Regions from separate parts of the Acidihalobacter yilgarnensis genome, predicted to be linked through region 2. Evidence: predicted binding sites of a transcription regulator. Region 2 holds the regulator's gene; each other region holds the start of a gene.
The links. The regulator FNR, encoded in region 2, switches genes on or off when oxygen is low (the NO sensors DNR and NnrR bind a similar motif). The targets are predictions, from matches to a motif close to TTGATNTANATCAA.

Region 1: a site for FNR is predicted at 1,590-1,603, ahead of BI364_RS04795 (hydrogenase small subunit). Genes of this name have one in related genera too.
Region 3: a site for FNR is predicted at 2,541-2,554, ahead of BI364_RS05075 (TatD family nuclease-associated radical SAM protein). Genes of this name have one in related genera too.

What each region holds. Positions count from the first base shown of each region.
Region 1 is NZ_CP017415.1:1,003,698-1,008,047, reverse strand. It holds gene BI364_RS04805 (NADH-quinone oxidoreductase subunit B family protein) at 1-35, shown strand, start outside; gene BI364_RS04800 (nickel-dependent hydrogenase large subunit) at 41-1,492, shown strand; gene BI364_RS04795 (hydrogenase small subunit) at 1,767-2,873, shown strand; gene BI364_RS04790 (nickel-dependent hydrogenase large subunit) at 2,870-4,350, shown strand, end outside.
Region 2 is NZ_CP017415.1:151,930-156,279, reverse strand. It holds gene hisF (imidazole glycerol phosphate synthase subunit HisF) at 1-273, opposite strand, end outside; gene hisA (1-(5-phosphoribosyl)-5-[(5-phosphoribosylamino)methylideneamino]imidazole-4-carboxamide isomerase) at 278-1,021, opposite strand; gene hisH (imidazole glycerol phosphate synthase subunit HisH) at 1,070-1,723, opposite strand; gene hisB (imidazoleglycerol-phosphate dehydratase HisB) at 1,758-2,351, opposite strand; gene fnr (fumarate/nitrate reduction transcriptional regulator Fnr) at 2,505-3,266, shown strand; gene dtd (D-aminoacyl-tRNA deacylase) at 3,287-3,736, opposite strand; gene pip (prolyl aminopeptidase) at 3,733-4,350, opposite strand, start outside.
Region 3 is NZ_CP017415.1:1,071,832-1,076,181, forward strand. It holds gene BI364_RS05065 (SDR family NAD(P)-dependent oxidoreductase) at 254-997, shown strand; gene BI364_RS05070 (PA4780 family RIO1-like protein kinase) at 1,224-2,081, shown strand; gene BI364_RS05075 (TatD family nuclease-associated radical SAM protein) at 2,617-3,231, shown strand; gene ubiU (ubiquinone anaerobic biosynthesis protein UbiU) at 3,320-4,333, shown strand; gene BI364_RS05085 (U32 family peptidase) at 4,340-4,350, shown strand, end outside.

The DNA.
Region 1 (4,350 bases), 850 kb from region 2:
TCGCCCGCCCCGGGCGCAAGCCGGACAGGAAATAGGTCCCGTGGCGCGGCAGATCGTGGGCCCGTTCAACCGAGTCGAGGGCGACCTCGAAGTGCAGCTCGACGTCGGCGACGGCCAGGTCGACGCAGCCTGGGTGAACTCGCCGCTGTACCGCGGCTTCGAGCAGATCCTGCTGGGCAAGATTCCCGGGGACGCTCTGGTCTATGCGCCGCGGGTCTGCGGCATCTGTTCGGTCTCGCAGTCGGTGGCTGCGGCGTTCGCGCTGGGCGACGCCTACCGCGCGGAAACCCCGCCCAACGGCATCCTCGCGCTCGACCTGATCCATGCCGCGGAAAACCTGATCGACCACCTGACTCACTTCTACCTGTTCTTCATGCCGGACTTCGCGCGCCCCGAATACGCCGCCCAGCCCTGGCACGCCGACATCCACGCGCGCTTTCGCGCCGTCGAGGGCAGCGCCGCACCCGAGTTCCTGCAGGCGCGCACCGCGTTCATGCACCTCATGGGCCTGCTGGCCGGCAAGTGGCCGCACAGCCTCGCCATCCAGCCCGGCGGCTGCACCCGAGCGGTATCCGCGCGCGAGCGCCTGCATCTGGGCAACGTCGTCGGCGCCTTCCGCCGATTCCTGGAACAACGGGTCTTCGCCGCACCCCTGGACGAGATCGTCGCCCTCGACAGCCGCGACGCGCTGCAGCACTGGCAGGCGGCACAGGCCGGGCAGCCCGGCGATCTCGCCCGCTTCCTCGCCCTCGGCGAGGCCCTCGGACTGCACACCCTGGGCCGCGCCGCCGACCGCTTCATGAGCTTCGGCGCCTACCGCGAAGCTGACGGGGCACCGCTCTTCGCGCGCGGCGTGTGGCGCGACGGCAGCCTGCACTCACTCGACGTCGACGGCATCGCCGAGGACGTCAGCCACAGCTGGATGGCGGGCGACACGGCACCGCCGCGCACGGCGCGCACCCTGCCCGACCCGGGGCGCGAAGGCGCCTACACTTGGTGCAAGGCGCCGCGCCTGCACGGCAAGGCGGTCGAGGTCGGCGCGCTCGCGCGCCAGCTCGTCGACGGCCATCCGCTGATTTGCGACCTCGTCGCCGCCACCGGCGGCAACGTGCTCACCCGTGTCGTCGCGCGCCTGCTGGAAAGCGCGCGCATCCTGCTGGCGATGCAGCGCTGGACCGATGCACTGGTTCCGGGCGAACCGTTCCACAACCCCGCCGCCCCGCTGGCCGACGCCGAGGGCATCGGCCTGACCGAGGCGGCGCGCGGCAGTCTCGGGCACTGGTTGCGGATCGAGGGCGGACGCATCCGCAACTACCAGATCGTCTCGCCCACCACCTGGAATTTCTCGCCGCGCGACGCCGCCGGCCAACCCGGCGCGCTGGAGCAGGCGCTGACCGGGACGCCAGTGGACTCGCCGCGCCATCCGCGGAAGATCGCCGTCCAGCATGTGGTCCGCTCCTTCGACCCCTGCATGGTGTGCACGGCGCACTGACGACGACGCTGACAATCCGCTAACCAGACAGACCCTTGCAAATCGGAAAGTAACTTTCCACCCCAATCTGCACCTCAAAATTCATTAGATCGGCTAATTGATTGATGTCAATGGGATTCCCGCCACTGGCCCGTTTAGTGCTTTGACCCCTCCCAAGGCGGGACGCCGACGACACGAGACCATCAAGCTCGGCGTCCTCTCCTAAGAACCCGCGAATCGATCCGCGACTGCCAGCGCCCGCTCTGCCGTGGGGTGGGCGCAGAGGGAGGAGTACATGGCGATAGAAACCTTCTACGACGTGATGCGTCGCCAGGGCATCAGCCGACGCAGCTTTCTCAAGTTCTGCAGCCTGACCGCCACCTCGCTGGGCCTCAGCCCGGCCTTCGTGCCGAAGATCGCGTGGGCGATGGAGAACAAGCCGCGCACGCCGGTGCTGTGGATGCACGGCCTGGAATGCACCTGCTGCTCCGAATCGTTCATCCGCTCCGGACATCCGCTGGCCAAGGACGTCATCCTGTCGATGATCTCGCTGGATTACGACGACACCCTGATGGCCTCCGCCGGGCATCAGGCCGAGGCCTGCCTGCAGGAGACCATCGAAAAGCACAAGGGCAACTACATCCTCGCGGTCGAAGGCAATCCGCCGCTCAACGAGGACGGCATGTACTGCATCGTCGGCGGCAAGCCCTTCGTGGAAAAACTGCGCTACGCCGCGGCGCACGCCAAGCACGTGATCGCCTGGGGTGCCTGCGCATCCTGGGGCTGCGTGCAGGCCGCGCGACCCAACCCGACACGCGCCACGCCGATCCACAAGGTGATCACCGACAAGCCGGTGATCAAGGTGCCGGGCTGCCCGCCGATCGCCGAGGTGATGACCGGCGTCATCACCTACATGCTCACCTTCGGCCACCCGCCAGCGCTCGACCGCCAAGGGCGGCCGAAGATGTTCTACGGCCAGCGCATCCACGACAAGTGCTACCGCCGCGCGCACTTCGACGCCGGCGAGTTCGTCGAGTCCTGGGACGATCGCGCCGCGCGCGAGGGCTATTGCCTGTACAAGATGGGCTGCAAGGGACCGACCACCTACAACGCCTGCTCCACCGTGCGCTGGAACGGCGACACCTCGTTCCCCATCCAGTCCGGGCACGGCTGCCTGGGCTGCTCCGAGGACGGGTTCTGGGACAAGGGCTCGTTCTACGACCGCCTGACCCGCGTCAACGGCTTCGGCATCGATGCCAACGCCGACCAGATCGGCGGCATTGCCGCGGGCGGCGTGGGCGCAGCGGCGGTGGCGCATGCCGCAGTCACCGCGGTAATCCGCGCACGCCACAAGCCGCATCAGCCGAAGCAGGATGAACACCACGGAGACAAGAGCGAATGAGCGTCATCAAGACCCCCAACGGCTTCACCCTGAACGACGGCGGCCGCCGCGTCGTGGTCGATCCGGTCACCCGGATCGAGGGCCACATGCGCTGCGAGGTCAACGTCGACGACCACAACGTGATCCGCAACGCCGTCTCCACCGGCACCATGTGGCGCGGGCTGGAAGTGATCCTCAAGGGCCGCGACCCACGCGACGCCTGGGCCTTCACCGAAAGGATCTGCGGCGTGTGCACCGGCACGCACGCGCTGACCTCCGTGCGCGCGGTGGAGGACGCCCTCGACATCAAGATCCCCGAGAACGCGAACACCATCCGCAACATCATGCAGCTGATGCTGCAGGTGCACGACCACCTGGTGCACTTCTATCACCTGCACGCGCTGGACTGGGTGGACGTGGTCAGCGCGCTCAAGGCCGACCCCAAGGCGACCTCCACGCTGGCGCAAAGCCTTTCGCCGTGGCCGAATTCGTCGCCGGGCTATTTCCGCGACGTGCAGAACCGCCTCAAGCGCTTCGTCGAGAGCGGCCAGCTCGGCCTGTTCAAGAACGGCTACTGGGGCAGCCCGGCGTACAAGCTGCCGCCCGAAGGCAACCTGATGGCGGTGACGCACTACCTGGAGGCGCTCGACTTCCAGCGCGAGATCGTCAAGATCCACGCCGTGTACGGCGGCAAGAACCCGCATCCGAACTGGCTGGTCGGCGGCGTGCCCTGCGCGATCAACATGGACGAGTCGATGGCCGCCGGCGCGCCGGTCAACATGGTGCGCCTCAACCTGGTCTCGGAGATCATCAACCGCTCCATCGACTTCATCGATCAGGTCTACCTGCCGGACATCCGCGCCGTGGCCATGTTCTACAAGGACTGGCTCTACGGCGGCGGCCTGTCCAGCCAGAGCGTGCTCGCCTACGGCGACATCCCGGAACACGCCAACGACTACTCGCCCTCGAACCTGCTGATGCCCAGCGGTGCCATCATCAACGGCGATCTCAAGCGCGTGTACGACATCGACCTGCGCGACCTACATCAGGTGCAGGAGTTCGTCGACCACTCCTGGTACAAATACCCGCAACCCAACGAGGGCCTGCATCCCTGGGTGGGCATCACCGACCCCGACTTCGTGCTCGGCCCCAACACCAAGGGGAGCAAGACCGACATCCAGCAGATCGACGAGAGCGCGAAATACTCCTGGATCAAGGCGCCGCGCTGGAAGGGGCACGCCATGGAAGTTGGCCCGCTGGCCCGTCACATCATCGGCTACGTCAAGGGCATGCCGGACTACAAGGAGCCGGTGGACAAGTTCCTGAGCGACGTCGGACTGCCCTTCGAGGCGCTGTTCTCGACGCTGGGACGCACCGCCGCACGAGCCCTGGAAGCCTCCTGGTCGGCGCACAAGATGCGCTATTTCCAGGACAAGCTGATGGCCAACCTCAAGGCCGGCGACAGCGCCACCGCCAACGTCGACAAGTGGGAGCCCTC
Region 2 (4,350 bases):
GCGAATGTCCTCCAGCGCGCGGATACCGCCGCCGACGGTCAGCGGGATAAAGACCTCGGCGGCCACCGCCTCGACCACGTGCGCCATGGTCTCGCGCTCGTCGCTGCTGGCGGTGATATCGAGAAAGGTAATCTCGTCAGCCCCCTGCTCGCCATAGCGCCGGGCGATCTCGACTGGATCACCGGCATCGCGGATATCGATGAAGCGCACGCCCTTGACCACGCGCCCGTTGTCAACGTCGAGGCAAGGGATGATGCGCCTAGCCAATGGCATTGCGTCAGCCCGCCCCGTTGAGGGTGTCGGCACGCCGCTGCGCCTCGGCAAAGTCCAGTGTGCCCTCATAGAGGGCGCGTCCGATAATCACCCCTGTGACGCCTTCATCCTCGACCGCGCACAGGGCCTCGATGTCGGCCATGTTGGTGACGCCACCGGAGGCGATTACCGGCACATGCACCGACTGCGCCAGGCGGGTAGTCGCTTCGACATTGACGCCGCTGAGCATGCCGTCACGGTTGATGTCCGTGTAGACAATGGCCGCCACGCCATCCTGCTCGAAGTGCTGGGCCAGATCGAGCACGTCGTGATTGGAGAGTTTGGACCAGCCATCCACCGCCACACGACCGTCCTTGGCATCGAGTCCGACGATGATGTGCTGCGGGAATTCCAGACACAGATCGTTGACGAAGTGGGGTGCGCTCACCGCTTTGGTACCGATGATGACGTAGGCCACACCTGCGTCCAGATAAGCCTGGACCGTGTCCGCATCGCGCACGCCACCGCCGACCTGTACCGGGATGTCTGGATAGGCCCGGGCGATCTGCTCAACGATGGCGGCGTTGCGCCGACTACCGGCAAAGGCTCCATCCAGATCGACCAGATGCAGGCGTCGGGCGCCCGCGGCCACCCAACGCTCGGCAACCGCCAGTGGATCCTCGGAAAAAACCGTGGCATCGTCCATGCGGCCCTGTCGCAGACGCACGCACTGGCCGTCCTTGAGATCGATCGCCGGTATCAACAACATGAACCCGTACCTCCCATTGTCATTGCAATATATCGGCCCGGTGCCCGCTTAAGCGGGCTTGCCGTTCCAGCGCGCAAAATTGTGCAGCAACTGCAGACCCGCCTCCGCACTTTTCTCCGGGTGGCACTGGATGGCGAAGACATTGTCGCGTGCCAGCGCAGCACAAAAGTCCACGCCATAGCTGGCCGTAGCAGCCACCAGCCCAGTCTCTGCCGGGGCTACGTAATAGCTGTGTACGAAGTAAAACCGCGACAAATCCAGGATGCCGGACCACAACGGATGCGGGCGGGATTGCTGCAGTTGGTTCCAGCCCATGTGCGGAACCTTCAAACGTTCGCCGCTCAGCGGATCGCGCGGCGAGCGTCCGAAGTAACGCACCGTACCGGGATAGACCCCGAGGCAGTCGATTCCTCCGTTTTCCTCGCTGTGTGCGAGCAGTACCTGCATACCCATGCAAATGCCCAGAAACGGCCGACTTGCAGCCGCATCGAGCACCGCGTCCACCAAGCCATGTCCCACGATTTCACGCATGCAATCGCGCGCCGCGCCTTGGCCGGGGAAGACCACCCGATCGGCGGCGCGGACAACCTCCGGTGACGACGTGAGAACCACGCGGTCTCCTGCCGGCGCCACGCGCAGTAATGCATTGGAAACCGAGCGCAGGTTGCCCATGCCGTAATCGATAATTGCCAGGACGGCCATAGCTGTGAGGACCAGTCTTGAGTGCGTATGAGGGTTAGAGCGCGCCCTTGGTCGAAGGCAGTGTGCCGGCGGCGCGGGGATCGGGCTCCACGGCCATGCGCAAGGCTCGTCCAAGGGCCTTGAACACGGTCTCGGCGATGTGGTGCGCGTTGCGACCGCGCAGGTTGTCGACCTGCAGCGTGATCGCCGCATGGTTGACGAAACCTTGAAGAAATTCGTGGATCAAATCCACATCGAAGTCACCGATGGCGGCCCGGCGATAATCGACCTCATGAGTCAGGCCCGGTCTGCCTGAACAGTCGACGACGACTCGGGATAGCGCTTCGTCCAGGGGAACATAGGCATGTCCGTAGCGGCGGATACCGCGCTTGTCGCCGAGCGCGCGTGCAAAGGCCTGTCCCAGCGTAATGCCGACATCCTCGATCGTATGATGTGCATCGATATTGAGGTCGCCCTGCGCATGTACGTCGAGATCGATCAGACCATGTCGGCCAACCTGGTCAAGCATGTGATCGAAGAAGGGCACCCCTGTTTCCAGACGGGTTTCACCCGAACCGTCCAGGTCGATGCGGACGCTGATCCTGGTCTCCAGGGTCTCGCGCTGAACCTCTGCTATGCGTCGTTCCATGATCGTGCCGGCAAGGCGATAAATCGGGGTTGAAAGCATACCATATCGCATCCAAAGCAGAACTGATTGCCCGCAACGGGACGCCCATACGCGGCCCCGCCATTTTTTGTTAAGCTAGGTCGCGCATTCGCAATCCTTGGGGGGACGCACCGCGTGGACACGTCGACTTACATCAACATCCACAATCTGTCCCGCGCCTGCAACGAATGCCAGCTACAGGATTTATGTCTGCCGCTCGGCCTTTCCCGCGGCGACATCGAGCGTCTCGACCAGATCGTCAACCGCCGCAAACCCCTGCAGCGCGGTGCGAGCCTGTTCCGCCAGGGTGATCGATTCCAGGCGCTGTATGCCGTGCGCTCCGGCTCGATCAAGAGCTACGCCACCACGAACAGTGGCGAGGAGCAGATCAACGCCTTCCACCTCCCCGGCGAAATCCTCGGGCTCGATGCCATCGGCAGCGGCATCCACCCCGAATCCTCGGTCGCCATGGAAACCACCAGCATCTGCGAACTACCGTTCGACCGCCTGCACACCCTCGCCCATGAAGTCGACGGCCTGCAACGACAATTGCTGCGCATCATGAGCCGCGAACTCAATTCCGACGAGCAGTTCATGCGCCTGCTCGCCAACCGCAGCGCCGAGGAACGGCTCGCCAGCTTCCTGCTCAACCTGGCTTCACGTTTCGAACTGCGCGGTTATTCCGGCCAGGCCTTCAATCTGAGCATGTCGCGCAGCGACATCGGAAACTATCTGGGCCTGGCGGTGGAAACCGTCAGCCGTCTGTTCACCCGCTTCCAGCAGGAAGGCCTCATCGAAGTAGACCGCAAGGCCATCACCCTCGTCGATCGCAGCCGCATGAGCGGGCTGTGCAACCTCAGTGCGACCGCTTCCGCTGGCGAGCCGCGCCACGGTTAGAAACCACCGGACTTCTCACTTCACCCCCCAGGCGCCACTCGAACTCGAAAAGTCACTGGCCCTTCATTCACCAGGGCCACCGACATCTCCGCACCGAAGCGGCCGGACGCCACAACCGCATGGCTGTCCTGCGCGCAAGCCAGCAGGTAATCGAAACACGTGCGCGCCAACACAGGCTCCGCGGCCGGCGCAAAACTCGGGCGCAGCCCCTTATCGGTATCGGCCACCAAGGTAAACTGCGGCACCAACAGCAATCCGCCGCCTACCGCTCCGAGACCCAGATTCATTCTGCCGCTGGCATCGGGGAACACGCGATAACCGAGTAGCCGCTCCAGCAGGCGATCCGCCTGCGGCAACCCATCACCGCGCTCGACGCCCACAAGCACCAGCAAACCCCAACCGATTTCTCCGATCACCGCGCCATCGACACGCACGCTGGCCTGGCTGACGCGCTGCAACAGACCGATCATGCCAACTCGGCTCCCCAAGCGTTCGTTGCGCGTACCAGTGCATCGATGATCCCCGGCTCTGCCGCGGAATGGCCCGCATCGGGCACGACCTCAAGCCGCGCATCCGGCCAGGCACGCTGTAGCGCCCAAGCTTGGTCCAGTGGGCAGATCACGTCGTAACGACCATGCACGATCACGCCCGGGATGTCGGCCAGACGATCCGCCTCTTTCAGCAGCTGCCCAGAATCCAGAAAACCGTGATGCACGAAATAGTGATTCTCGATCCGCGCGAGTGCGAGCGCGACGTAGGGATCGGAAAAGTGCTCCTCCACCGCAGGGCTCTGATACAAGGTCGCCGTACGCCCCTCCCAGACTGACCAGGCACGCGCCGCGGCCATCCGCGCCACCTCATCATCACCTACGAGACGTCGCTGGTACGCGGCGACCATATTGCCGCGCTCCGCAGGCGGGATCGGCGCAAGGAAGTCCTCCCAGTAATCTGGAAAAAGACGCCCGGCCCCGAACTGATAGAACCAATCGATATCTTCTTGCCGACACAGAAAGATACCTCGCAGAATTGCACCTCGCACGCGCGAGGGATGCGCCTCGGCATATGCCAGTCCCAGCGTCGCGCC
Region 3 (4,350 bases), 920 kb from region 2:
ACCCTTGATGGCGCAGGGCATTGTGAGCGAAGCAATTTCGCGACGGCCAGAAAATCGGTGTGTCCCCTATCCGGCCGTACGCGGATACGGGACAATGCTCGAATCACATGCTAGCGGTAGCGCCCGGTGGATCAATGAACGCTGTTGTAAGACGTATCCATACATTATGCAGATCCTCACGCCGACACTCCCGGCCGAGGCGCCATGAGGGAGCCTGTCAGCGCATTGCGGATTCACAGTGGCCGATGTGCCGGTGACGAGCGATTTCCCGGTTGCCTTGGTTACGGGCTCCACCTCGGGTATCGGCGAGGCGATAGCGCGTCGCCTCGCTCGCGAGGGCATGGCGGTCGTTTTGCACTCGCGCGAATCGACGGCGGCAGGGCGCGCCTTGGCGGCCGAACTGGGGCAAGCCGCTTATGTGCAGGCCGATCTGATGCTGGATGCCGATCGGGTCCGCCTGATTCGGGAGGCGGTGGGCATCTGGGGGCGTCTCGATGTGCTGGTCAACAATGCCGGATCGAGTCGGGTCATTCCGCATGCGGATCTCGTCGCTGCGACGCCAGAGGTGTGGCAGCTTTTGTACGAAATCAATGTGGTGGCGCCCTTTCGTTTGGTGGCCGAGGCCGAGTCTGCATTGCGCGAGGCCGCCCGACGTGGCCGACCCGGCTGCGTGGTGAATATCAGTTCCCATGCCGGCGTGCGGCCTAAGGGAGCGTCGATCCCGTATGCCGCCACGAAGGCAGCGCTGAACCATGTGACCCGTTTGCTTGCCTTGTCGCTGGCACCAGACGTGCGCATCAACGCGGTCGCACCGGGTTTGGTCGACACGCCGATGACCGTGGATTGGACGGAGGCCCGGGAAGTCTGGCGAACGCGCGCGCCCATGCAGCGGGCGGCCAGCCCGGACGATATCGCGCAAGCGGTCGCGCTGCTGGTGGCCTCTGATTATCTGACGGGTGAGATACTGCTTTCAGATGGTGGCTTGAATCTGACGTGAAGACGATAAATTACGTGTATCTGAATCAAGTCGGCTCGGTCTGTAACGCCGCGCCTAGGCAGTAGCGTGACGGATATTTTGGCGGGATAGCCGGAAACGGACGGGCTGAGCAGCCATACTCCCCTCATAGCGTGGCAATGAATGCGATGAATCGCAGCCCACAGTCGTCCATGCTTGGTATGTTCAGTAAGACTCTGGCATGCTACGCCGCCCGCATGAAGACACCATGAAAACTCCCAAGCGAATCCAGCCACTGGTTGATGATGGCCTCGTTGATGAAGTCATCCGCTCATTGATGAGCGGCAAGGAGGCTTCGGTCTATATTGTGCGCTGTGGCTCCGAAATCCGCTGCGCCAAGGTCTACAAAGACGCAAGCCAGCGTAGCTTCAAGCAGGCGACTCAGTACCAAGAGGGACGCAAATCGCGTAACAGCCGCCGAGCGCGCGCCATGGAAAAGGGCTCGCGGTTTGGCCGTGAGCAGCAGGAAACTTCATGGCATAGCGCCGAGGTCGATGCGTTGTACCGGCTGGCAGAGGCCGGCGTGCGCGTACCCCAGCCTTTCGGCTGTTTTGAGGGGGTGCTGCTGATGGAGTTGATCACCGATGTAGACGGCGATGTGGCGCCCCGTTTAAACGACGTCTCCTTGTCTCACGAACAGGCGCTTGCCGGCCATGCGCAATTGATGAGAGACATCGTGCGTATGCTCTGTGCAGGCCTGGTGCATGGCGATCTGTCCGAATTTAATGTGCTAATGGATGCATCGGGTCCGGTCATCATCGACCTGCCGCAGGCGGTCGACGCCGCCGCCAACAACCATGCGCAATGGATGCTTGCGAGGGATGTTGAAAGCATCACCGCTTATTATGCGCAATCCGCCCCGGAGCTGAGCGACACGCGCTATGCACAGGAGATCTGGGCGCTCTATGAAAAGGGCGAATTGACCCCGGATGTGGCGCTGAGTGGTCGATTCGTGGAGGAAGCGACGGATGCAGATGTGGACGCAGTGCTGCAAGTGATTCAGGATGCCAGGGAAGAAGAGTTGGCCCGCAGGCAGCGTTTACTTGACTCTAACGAATCTGATTGATCATGCGGTATAGAATGCGCGCCAATGCGTCATGGGCAGCTTGAGCGTGCTCAAGCGTAACCAGCACACCACCTATTGTTAAAGCCTTTTTCCCCAATGATTACCCGTCTTGGAAATCCACTTTATTGATTGTTGACAATCGTCGCCAGTCAATGTCGTCGAGACAAAAAATCAGCATTCTGGGTCGTATCGATACTGATCGATTGGCATGCCATTGAGACAAATATATAAGCGAGAAAGCTATATATGACGGTCGGCCTTGTGGGCAGTTGTTTGTGCACAAGCGCGATGCCATCATCAGGCAATCTTTGGCTGCAATAAAAATAAAATTATAAGATTGTGATTTTTGTTGTTTTATTTGTTTCTCAAACAACGCCTTGAAAAGTATTCTTTTAATCCATGGTCCGTTCGGTTTGTGGGGGCATGGATGTTCTCTGGCGTGGTTGTAATCTGCGTGACTTGACTTGGATCAAGGTGGTGTTCCAGGGGCGACGTATATTCGATGCTGGATTGTGTCAATAATGGATGCTTCGGCATGAACGGTTCCGAGATAAATTCTACCTATGCCTATAGTCTGCACGGCAATTGTTATTTGAATGTGACTAACCGTTGCACGCTGCGTTGCCGTTTTTGTCCGAAGTTCAATGGTCAGTGGCTTGTGCAGAGCTACGGTCTTAAATTGTATCGAGAGCCAGATGTGGATGCATTAATAGATGCGGTAGGTGATGCAAGCACATGGAAAGAAGTCGTTTTTTGCGGACTGGGCGAGCCTACATTGCGTCTGGGCACAGTGCTGGAGACGGCACGACGACTGCATGAATCAGGAGTGCGTGTGCGGCTCAATACGGATGGTCTAAGCAATCATGTGTACGGGCATGATGTGATCCCCCGGTTGGCGAATGTGATCGATGCGGTCTCGGTATCGCTCAATGCGCAGACCGCAGCTGTATATGCCGTCCATTGCCGCCCACGGGATGCAGGTGCTTATCCGGCGGTGCTCGATTTTCTGTATCGAGCATCGGATTGTTTTGCGGAGGTGACCGCGACAGCCATCGATGGTTTGGTGGGTGTGGATATGGATACTTGTGCCGAAATCGCCGATAAAATGGGCGTGTCATTTCGGCGACGCGAGTTGGATAAAGTGGGTTGATGGTTTCGTAGGGTTCGCGGAAACGCGTGTTTTTGAGATCCATATACATCGCTTCGATGTGGCTTGTGTCATTTGATTGGTGATTGATATGTCTGTGGTAAAAATACCTGAATTGGTTTGCCCGGCCGGTAGTTTGCCCGCGTTGCGCGCGGCAGTGGATGGTGGCGCAGATGCGGTTTATTTGGGTCTTCAGAACGCGACCAATGCAAGAAATTTTCCGGGGCTTAACTTTTTTATTGAAGATATTAGGCGTGGCATAGAATATGCGCGCCAGCGAAATGCGAAGATTTTTTTGGCACTCAATACCTATCCACAGGCAGAAAACTGGGTGCAATGGACGTCGGCGGTTGATATCGCGGCTGACTTGAATGTTGATGCCGTCATCATGGCCGATCCTGGGCTATTGTCGTACGCAGTCAAAAAATATCCGTCATTGCGCCTGCATTTGTCGGTTCAGGGATCGGCTACCAATTTGCATGCATTGACATTTTACAAAGAACATTTTGGTGTCCAGCGTGCGGTGCTACCAAGAGTGCTTTCATTGCAGCAGGTTCGTGCAATTATAAAAATTGCACCATTGGAAATAGAGGTTTTTGGGTTTGGCAGTCTGTGTGTGATGGTCGAGGGTCGATGTGCCTTGTCATCGTATGTGACGGGGGAGTCGCCGAATACACGCGGCGTGTGCTCGCCTGCGCATGCCGTGCGTTGGGAGGAGACTTCGGCCGGACGGCAGGTGCGGTTGAATGGCGTGCTGGTGGATCGATATGCCCCTGGTGAGCCGGCCGGCTACCCCACTTTATGTAAAGGACGTTACCTCGTATCGGCGAAGGCGGATTATGCGATCGAAGAGCCGACCAGTCTTAGTGTGCTGGATATCTTGCCGGACTTGATCTCAGCTGGTGTGACGGCGATAAAGGTTGAGGGGCGTCAGCGTAGCCCGGCCTATGTCGGGCAGGTGACACAGGTGCTGAGACGGGCGCTGGATCGGTGTGGTCGTGATGCCGGGACATATCGGCCGGAGCCAGCTTGGCGGGAGACCCTCGACAAGCTGTCGGAAGGACAGAGCCACACGCTGGGCGCACTTGATCGCCCTTGGCAGTGAGTATGTATGGGAGGAGA